DNA from 3 places in the Nonomuraea sp. B10E15 genome. Region 1 is predicted to be linked to each of the others. Evidence: riboswitches for the same ligand, from Rfam matches in the RefSeq annotation. Region 1 holds a riboswitch; each other region holds the start of a gene.
What was found. Region 1 has a riboswitch for cyclic di-AMP ahead of ABGB14_RS39595 (hypothetical protein). Riboswitches for the same ligand answer to the same signal wherever they lie in the genome.
Positions count from the first base shown of each region.

Region 2: it holds a riboswitch for cyclic di-AMP, as region 1 does, so the genes downstream of both, ABGB14_RS45230 (GH25 family lysozyme) here and ABGB14_RS39595 (hypothetical protein) in region 1, are expected to answer to the same signal.
Region 3: it holds a riboswitch for cyclic di-AMP, as region 1 does, so the genes downstream of both, ABGB14_RS34310 (C40 family peptidase) here and ABGB14_RS39595 (hypothetical protein) in region 1, are expected to answer to the same signal.

Region 1 is NZ_JBDPMB010000022.1:17,183-19,439, forward strand. It holds gene galT (galactose-1-phosphate uridylyltransferase) at 1-715, shown strand, start outside; cyclic di-AMP (ydaO/yuaA leader) riboswitch at 782-924, shown strand; gene ABGB14_RS39595 (hypothetical protein) at 930-1,892, shown strand; gene ABGB14_RS39600 (response regulator transcription factor) at 1,912-2,257, opposite strand, start outside.
Region 2 is NZ_JBDPMB010000031.1:8,758-11,014, forward strand. It holds gene ABGB14_RS45225 (SDR family oxidoreductase) at 1-647, shown strand, start outside; cyclic di-AMP (ydaO/yuaA leader) riboswitch at 916-1,059, shown strand; gene ABGB14_RS45230 (GH25 family lysozyme) at 1,073-1,795, shown strand; gene ABGB14_RS45235 (isocitrate lyase/phosphoenolpyruvate mutase family protein) at 1,850-2,257, opposite strand, start outside.
Region 3 is NZ_JBDPMB010000016.1:108,205-110,461, reverse strand. It holds gene ABGB14_RS34310 (C40 family peptidase) at 1-1,019, opposite strand, end outside; cyclic di-AMP (ydaO/yuaA leader) riboswitch at 1,026-1,167, opposite strand; gene ABGB14_RS34305 (amino-acid N-acetyltransferase) at 1,438-2,007, shown strand; gene ABGB14_RS34300 (RDD family protein) at 2,093-2,257, shown strand, end outside.

The sequences.
Region 1 (2,257 bases):
GCGGTGCGAGGTGGTGTGCTTTACCTCGGATCACTCGTCATCCTTCTCGAAGCTCTCCGACGCCCAGGTGCGGCTGGTCATGGAGGCGTGGGCCGACCGTACGGCCGAATTGTCCGGGATCGAGGGCGTGGAGCAGGTGTTCTGCTTCGAGAACCGGGGCGAGGAGATCGGCATCACGCTGGCGCATCCGCATGGCCAGATCTACGCCTACCCGTACGTCACGCCCAGAACGAAACTCCAGCTCGGCGCCGCGGCCCGCTACCAGGGCCCGGGCAACCTGTTCGCCGACGTGCTGGCCGCCGAACGTGCCGCCGGGACACGGGTGGTGGCCGGCAACGAGCTGTGGACGGCGTTCGTGCCCGCGGCCGCGCGCTGGCCGTACGAGGTGCACGTGTATCCGCACCGGCAGGTGCCGGACCTGGCGGCGCTCACGGAGGAGGAGCGTGCGGCGTTCGCCCCGCTCTACACCTCGGTGCTGCGGGCCTTCGACGGGCTGTTCGGGGTCGTGATGCCGTACATCTCGGCCTGGCACCAGGCCCCGGTGCGGCGGGACCGCGAGCTCGCGTACCTGCATCTGGAGCTCTTCAGCATCCGGCGGGCGCCCAACAAGCTCAAGTATCTGGCGGGCTCGGAGTCCGCGATGGGCGCGTTCGTCAACGACGTGCTGCCGGAAGAGGCCGCGCACATGCTCCGATCACAAGTAGATCAAGAATAGATTTCTACTTAAGGTCGCATGTCTCGTGATCTACCACTAATATCCCCTTATGCATCGGCCGTAACAGCCGTTGCACCGCCTAATCCTGGGCGAGTTGCCCGGGAGCCGGGGACCCATCGCACCTGGGGTGAATCCACATCCGTGGTAGGGATACGCAGCTCCCATACCCGAACCCGTCAGCTAACCCGGCCGGCAGAGGGAGAGGAACACCTACGTGGCGGCTTCGTCCCCCGCGAGTCTTGCCATCGGTCTCATCACCGCCGCCGCCGTCGTCGTTTCGGCGGCCCCGGCGTCCGCGGCGTCCACGGCCCCCAAACCCAAGGAGTCGGAGCTGCGCGCGCAGCTCAAGCAGCTCAACAAGAAGGTCGACAAGCTGATCGAGGCCTACAACCTCAAGCGCGTCGAGCTGGCCAAGGCGCAGAAGTCCGCCAAGGCGGCCAAGGCCCGGCTGGCCACCGCCGAAGAGGCGCTGACGACGGCCGAGAAGCGGGTCGCCGAGATAGCCCGCCTGCGCTACCAGAACGGCAACCCCGGAGTGCCCGTATTCATGTTGCCGGAGAACAGCGGCGGCGCCGCGGTGCTCAATCAGGTCACCGCCGAGCAGCAGGCGTTCGTGCAGGGCGTGGCCAGGGCGCGCGACGAGAAGAAGAAGGCCTCCGCGCAGGCCGTCGAGCTCGCCGACAAGATCCGCAAGGACGCGGCCGAGGTGGCCGATCAGCGCGACGAGGCCGAGGACGTCATCGACGACATCGAGAAGAAGCTCCAGGACCTGGTGCCGTTCGGCACCAACCGCAGGTCAGACGGCGGCTGGGCACCCGAACTCCCGTCCGGCTCCGACAACATCACGCCGCGCACGCGGCTGATGAAGGAGCAGATCGGCAAGAACTTCGCGCTGCCCTTCACCGTCGGCTGCTTCCGCTCGGGCTCCAGCGGCGAACACCCCCTGGGCCGGGCCTGCGACTTCATGATGAGCACGGGCGGCTCGATGCCCTCCGCCGCCAACGCCGCCCTGGGCGACCGCATCGCGGAGTGGGCCATCAAGAACAAGAGCAGGCTGGGCGTCAAGTACGTCATCTGGAAGCAGCGCATCAACCACGGCTCGGGTTGGAGCACGATGTCCAACCGGGGCAGCATCACCGAGAACCACTACGACCACGTGCACATCTCGATGAACTGAGGGCAGGTCGGTTCGGCGATCACCGCGTCGACGGGTTGACGAGCCCGCCGTCGTAGGCGGCGATGACGAGCTGGGCCCGGTCGCGGGCGTGCAGTTTCGCCAGGAGGCGGCCGATGTGGGTCTTGACCGTGCCGACGGTGAGGTGCAGGTGCTCGGCGATCTCGGAGTTGGACATGCCCGTGCCGACGAGGGTGAGCACCTCTCGCTCGCGCTGGGTGATGTGGCCGAGGTCACGTGTGGCCGGAGCGGGATGGGAGCGTCGCAGCACGTCGGCGATGAGCCGGCGGGTCACGGTGGGCGCCAGCAGCGCTTCGCCGGCGGCGACGACCCGGATGGCGGCCAGCAACTCGGTCGCCGTGGCGTGT
Region 2 (2,257 bases), on a different contig from region 1:
CGCTCGGCGTGGACCTGGCGACCGGCGTCGGGCTCGACGACGCCCTGGCCGGTGCGGAGGCGGTCGTCGACGCCATCAACGCGCCGGCGGCCGGCCCGGAGGAGACGGTGGCGTTCTTCGGCGCCACCACGCGCAACCTGCTGGCCGCCGAGGAGCGGGCGGGGGTGCGCCACCACGTCCTGCTGTCGATCGTCGGGATCCATCGCGTCGAGGGCAACGCCCACTACGCCGGCAAGCGGGAGCAGGAGCGCCTCGTGGCCGCCGGGCCGGTGCCGTGGACGATCGTGCCGGTCACGCAGTTCCACGACTTCGCCGAAATGGTGGCGGGCTGGACGGAGCAGGACGGCGTCGCCACGATCGCGCCGCTGCTCGTGCAGCCGATCGCGCCCGCCGAGGTGGCCGGCGTCCTCGCCGAGCTCGCGACCGGGGAGCCTCGGGGGCGGTACGCCGACGTCGCGGGCCCCGAGCCGCAGGACCTGGTGGACATGGCCCGGCGCACCCACGAGGCGCGGGGCCGTACGGTGCGGCTCGTGCCGACGTGGTCGGGAATCTTCGGCCCGGCGATGGCGGGCGACGTGCTGCTGCCCGGCGAGGGCGCGCGCATCGCGCCGACCACGTTCGACGACTGGCTCGCCGGGCAACGGTAGGCGGAGAGCCCCGGCGCCGGAAGGCGGTACGCCCGCCCGCTCACGTCACAGGAGTATCACGGGCCCCGTTCCGGCGGGACCCGCGTACGGTGCCGGAAAAACTTTGCCAAAGCCCTGGAACGCCTGCGAGAGCGGCGATCCAGGGCTTTACTATGGCAAACGACATTGCCTGGGGATTTGTACCACTTGCAGCGTTTATGGGGCGTTATATACCTTCTTGGGATTACGGCATACGGCACAGGCGAACGCTTGCCGAACCGTTTGCCGCGACGTTGACAGGCCGAATCCGCACAGCGCGGAGCCGGGGACCCACCTTTCCGGGGTGAATCGCACGCCAGCCGAGGGCTGCGCGCGTAGGGCACTTCCAAGCCCGAACCCGTCAGCTAACCCGGTAGGCACATGGAAGCAAGGAGTCGATCCCCCCCATGCGCGAACTCACGCGACGTCTCACCCTGTCCGCCGCCGGCGCCCTGCTGGCCGGGACCACCGCCATCGCGGGCGCGAACCTGCCCGCGCACGCGTCGCCCGTCGAGCCGGGCTCGGCCCAGGCGGCCGAGCAGCGCACGCTCACCTACGGCCAGGACGTGTCCAACCACCAGCCGCTGCACGACTGGGCCGCCAGCCCCGCGCAGTTCGGCATCATCAAGGCCACCGAGGGCACCGACTTCCGCGACGCCGCCTTCGCCAGGCACTGGAGCGAGCTGGGCAAGAAGGGCATCGTGCGCGGGGCGTACCACTACGCACACCCCGGCAACGACCCCATCGCCGAGGCCGAGCACTTCCTGTCCATGGTGAACTCCCAGCCCTCCAAGCCCGGCGACCTGCTGGTGCTGGACCTGGAGACCACCGACGGCAAGTCCGTCGAGGAGGTCAACGCCTGGGCCAAGGCGTGGCTGTCGCACGTGAAGGCCGAGACCGGGGTCACCCCGATGTTCTACAGCGGCTGGAACTTCGCCGACACCTACGGCAAGGGCCTGGCCGAGTACCCGCTGTGGGTGGCCCACTACAGCAAGCCGAAGGGCACGGTGACGCCGCCCGCCGACTGGAAGACCTGGACCATCCACCAGTACTCCGACTCCCCCATCGACCAGAACGTCTCGGCGCTCTCCCCCGACGAGCTGCGCGCCCTGGGCCGCACGTCCGCCTGACCGGGTCCGGGCGGGCGGGAACCTCCGCGGAGGCTCCCGCCCGCCCGCCGCGGGTCAGGCCCCGTACGGGTCCTGACCCGCGCGGATGCGAGCCGCCATCGTCTTGAGCGCCTCCAGCGCGGTCAGGTACGTCAGCGGGCCGAAGGACACGCGGGCGACGCCGAGGGAGGCCAGCCTGCCCAGGTCCATGCCGGGCATGCAGGCGACGTTGACCGGCCCGGGGACGGCCTTGACGAGGTCGCCGACCACCTCTTCCGACGGGGCCATCATGGGGTAGACGCAGTCGGCGCCGGCCTCAAGGTAACGGCGCCCGCGCTCGGCGACCTCCTCGGTCGAGGTGGAGCCGGTCAGGAACACGTCGACCCGCGCGTTGATCACCAGGTCGGGGCCCGCCTCGCGGAGGGCGGCGATGCGCGCGGCCTGCGCGTCGGCGTCGACCAGTCCCCCGGCCCGGTGGTCGGT
Region 3 (2,257 bases), on a different contig from region 1:
GCGAACGGCCGCCGTTCGATCGACGCGATCCGCACCACATCACCCGTCCGAGGGGCGTGCACCATCATGCCGCCGCCCAGATAGATGCCCACGTGGTGCAGGTCGCTGTAGAAGAACACCAGGTCGCCTGGACGCATCTCGTCGCGTGAGATGTGCCGCCCGGCCGTCCACTGGTTGCCTGTGTAGTGCGGCAGCGAGATGCCCACCCGCTGGTAGGCCGCCATCACCAGGCCGGAGCAGTCGTAGGAGCCAGGACCCTCTGCTCCCCAGACGTACGGCTTGAGCTGCTGCGTGAGCGCCCACCGTGCCGCCTGCGCGGCCTTTCCGCTGCCCGCGATCGGCAGGTTGACGCGGGTGGCGCGGGTGCCGGGACGACCGGCCTCGCCCAGCGCCCGCCTGAACAGGTTGCTCTCGACCTTGGCGACCAGCTTGCTGATCTTGCCGCGCTTGGCGTCGAGGTCCTTGACGATCTTCTCGACCTCGCTGATGCGCGACTTGGCGCTCGCCCTGGCGCGCTCGGCGGCCTTCCTGGCCTTGGTGAGCTGGTTGAGCTCCTCGCCCTGCCGCTGCTCGATCGCGAACGTGGTCGCGGCGCGGTCGAGGAAGTTGCCGGGGTCCTCGGATGAGGTGAACGCCAGCGCACGGCTCAGACCGCCCGTGATGTAGGCGTTCTGGGCGAGCAGGACGGCCTTGGCACGCTTGGCCGCCAGGTCTGTCTCGCTGGCCGTCAGCGTCTTCTGCGCGGCCTCGGCGGCCTTCTTGGCCGTCTTCAGCTTCTCCCGCTGCCCGTTGTACTGCTCGGTCAGCGTCTCGATCTCGACGTGCATCTTCTCGACCCGCGTGGCGAGGTCTTTGAGCGAGGGCTTGGGGTCGGCGGACGCCGGGACGGTGGGAACCGAGAACAGCAGCGCGGCGACTGTGAAACTCGCCACACCGAGGCGGTGACGCGACAGGGCGCGTTCCGGGGGGCGGGCGTGCTTGCCCGCCGACTTCCTCCCACGGTTGAGCGTGCGCTTCACCAACCAGGCTCCTCTCATAGACGCCTACCGGGTTAGCTGACGGGTTCGGGCCGGAGCAGCCCTACCGAAAAACTCGGATTCACCCCGTGGTGGCGGTCGCCACCGGCGGGTCCCCGGCTTCCCTGAGGGAATTGAGCGTGCTTCCCCCCGCGCGCGACACGCGGGGATCATCGTCGCTGGACACTAATGCACTCCGGGTTCCTGCTCAACCAGAACTGCCAACTCCGTAGAGGTTTCGCAACCGAAGGGTCACGAGGTGGTCTCGGTGCCAGTCGGGCAGGAGTGACCGTATGTGGCGCTTACTCCCGAACGATCGCCCGGCGCGACGCCGTGCTCGCTCGGCCACGAGATGTAACAGGATGGGCGGAGAGATGTGAGTTAGGTCCGAGCCGTAATGACATCTGTACTCTGGAGAGCCATGGAGCAGGTGGCCGAACTGACTGTGCCCGAGACCGCGGTGGTGGTCCGGCGTGCGCGCACGCCTGACGTGCGGGGGGTCAGGCGCCTGGTCGACACCTATGCGGGCGCGGGCTCGCGGCTCCTGAAGAAGGCCACGGTGACGCTGTACGAAGACGTGCAGGAGTTCTGGGTGGCCGAGCGTGGCGGGCAGATCGTCGGCTGTGGCGCGCTCCACGTGCTCTGGGAGGACCTCGCAGAGGTCCGCACGGTGGCCGTCGATCCCGAATGCCGCGGCGCGGGCGTCGGTCACCGGATCGTCTCAGCGCTCATCCAGCAGGCCAAAGATCTTGGTCTGCAACGTGTATTCTGTCTTACTTTTGAGGTCGACTTCTTCGCGAGGCATGGTTTTCGCCGCATCCAGGGCACGCCGGTCTCCCCCGAGGTCTACGCCGAGCTGCTGGCCTCGTATGACGAGGGTGTAGCGGAGTTCCTCGACCTGGAACACGTCAAGCCGAACACCCTGGGCAACACCCGCATGCTGCTCCATCTGTCGTCGGGTGACGCGGACCTTGACCACATGGAAAGGTGATTGTTGATACCTATGTCGATACGTTGGGCAGCACAGGCATGTGTCCTGACACGTGCCACGCGCGCACTCGAAGCGAGGTGACACGGTGAGCACCGGACAGCCGCCGTACCCACAAGACGAATCCGGCGAGAACGCTGCGCCTCCCCACTACGGCCAGCAGGCTCCGGGCCGCCACCCCGGCGAGCCCGACCCCGACGTCACTGTGGTCGGCTACCGGGCGGACGACGCCTACGGGCAACAGCCCCCCTAT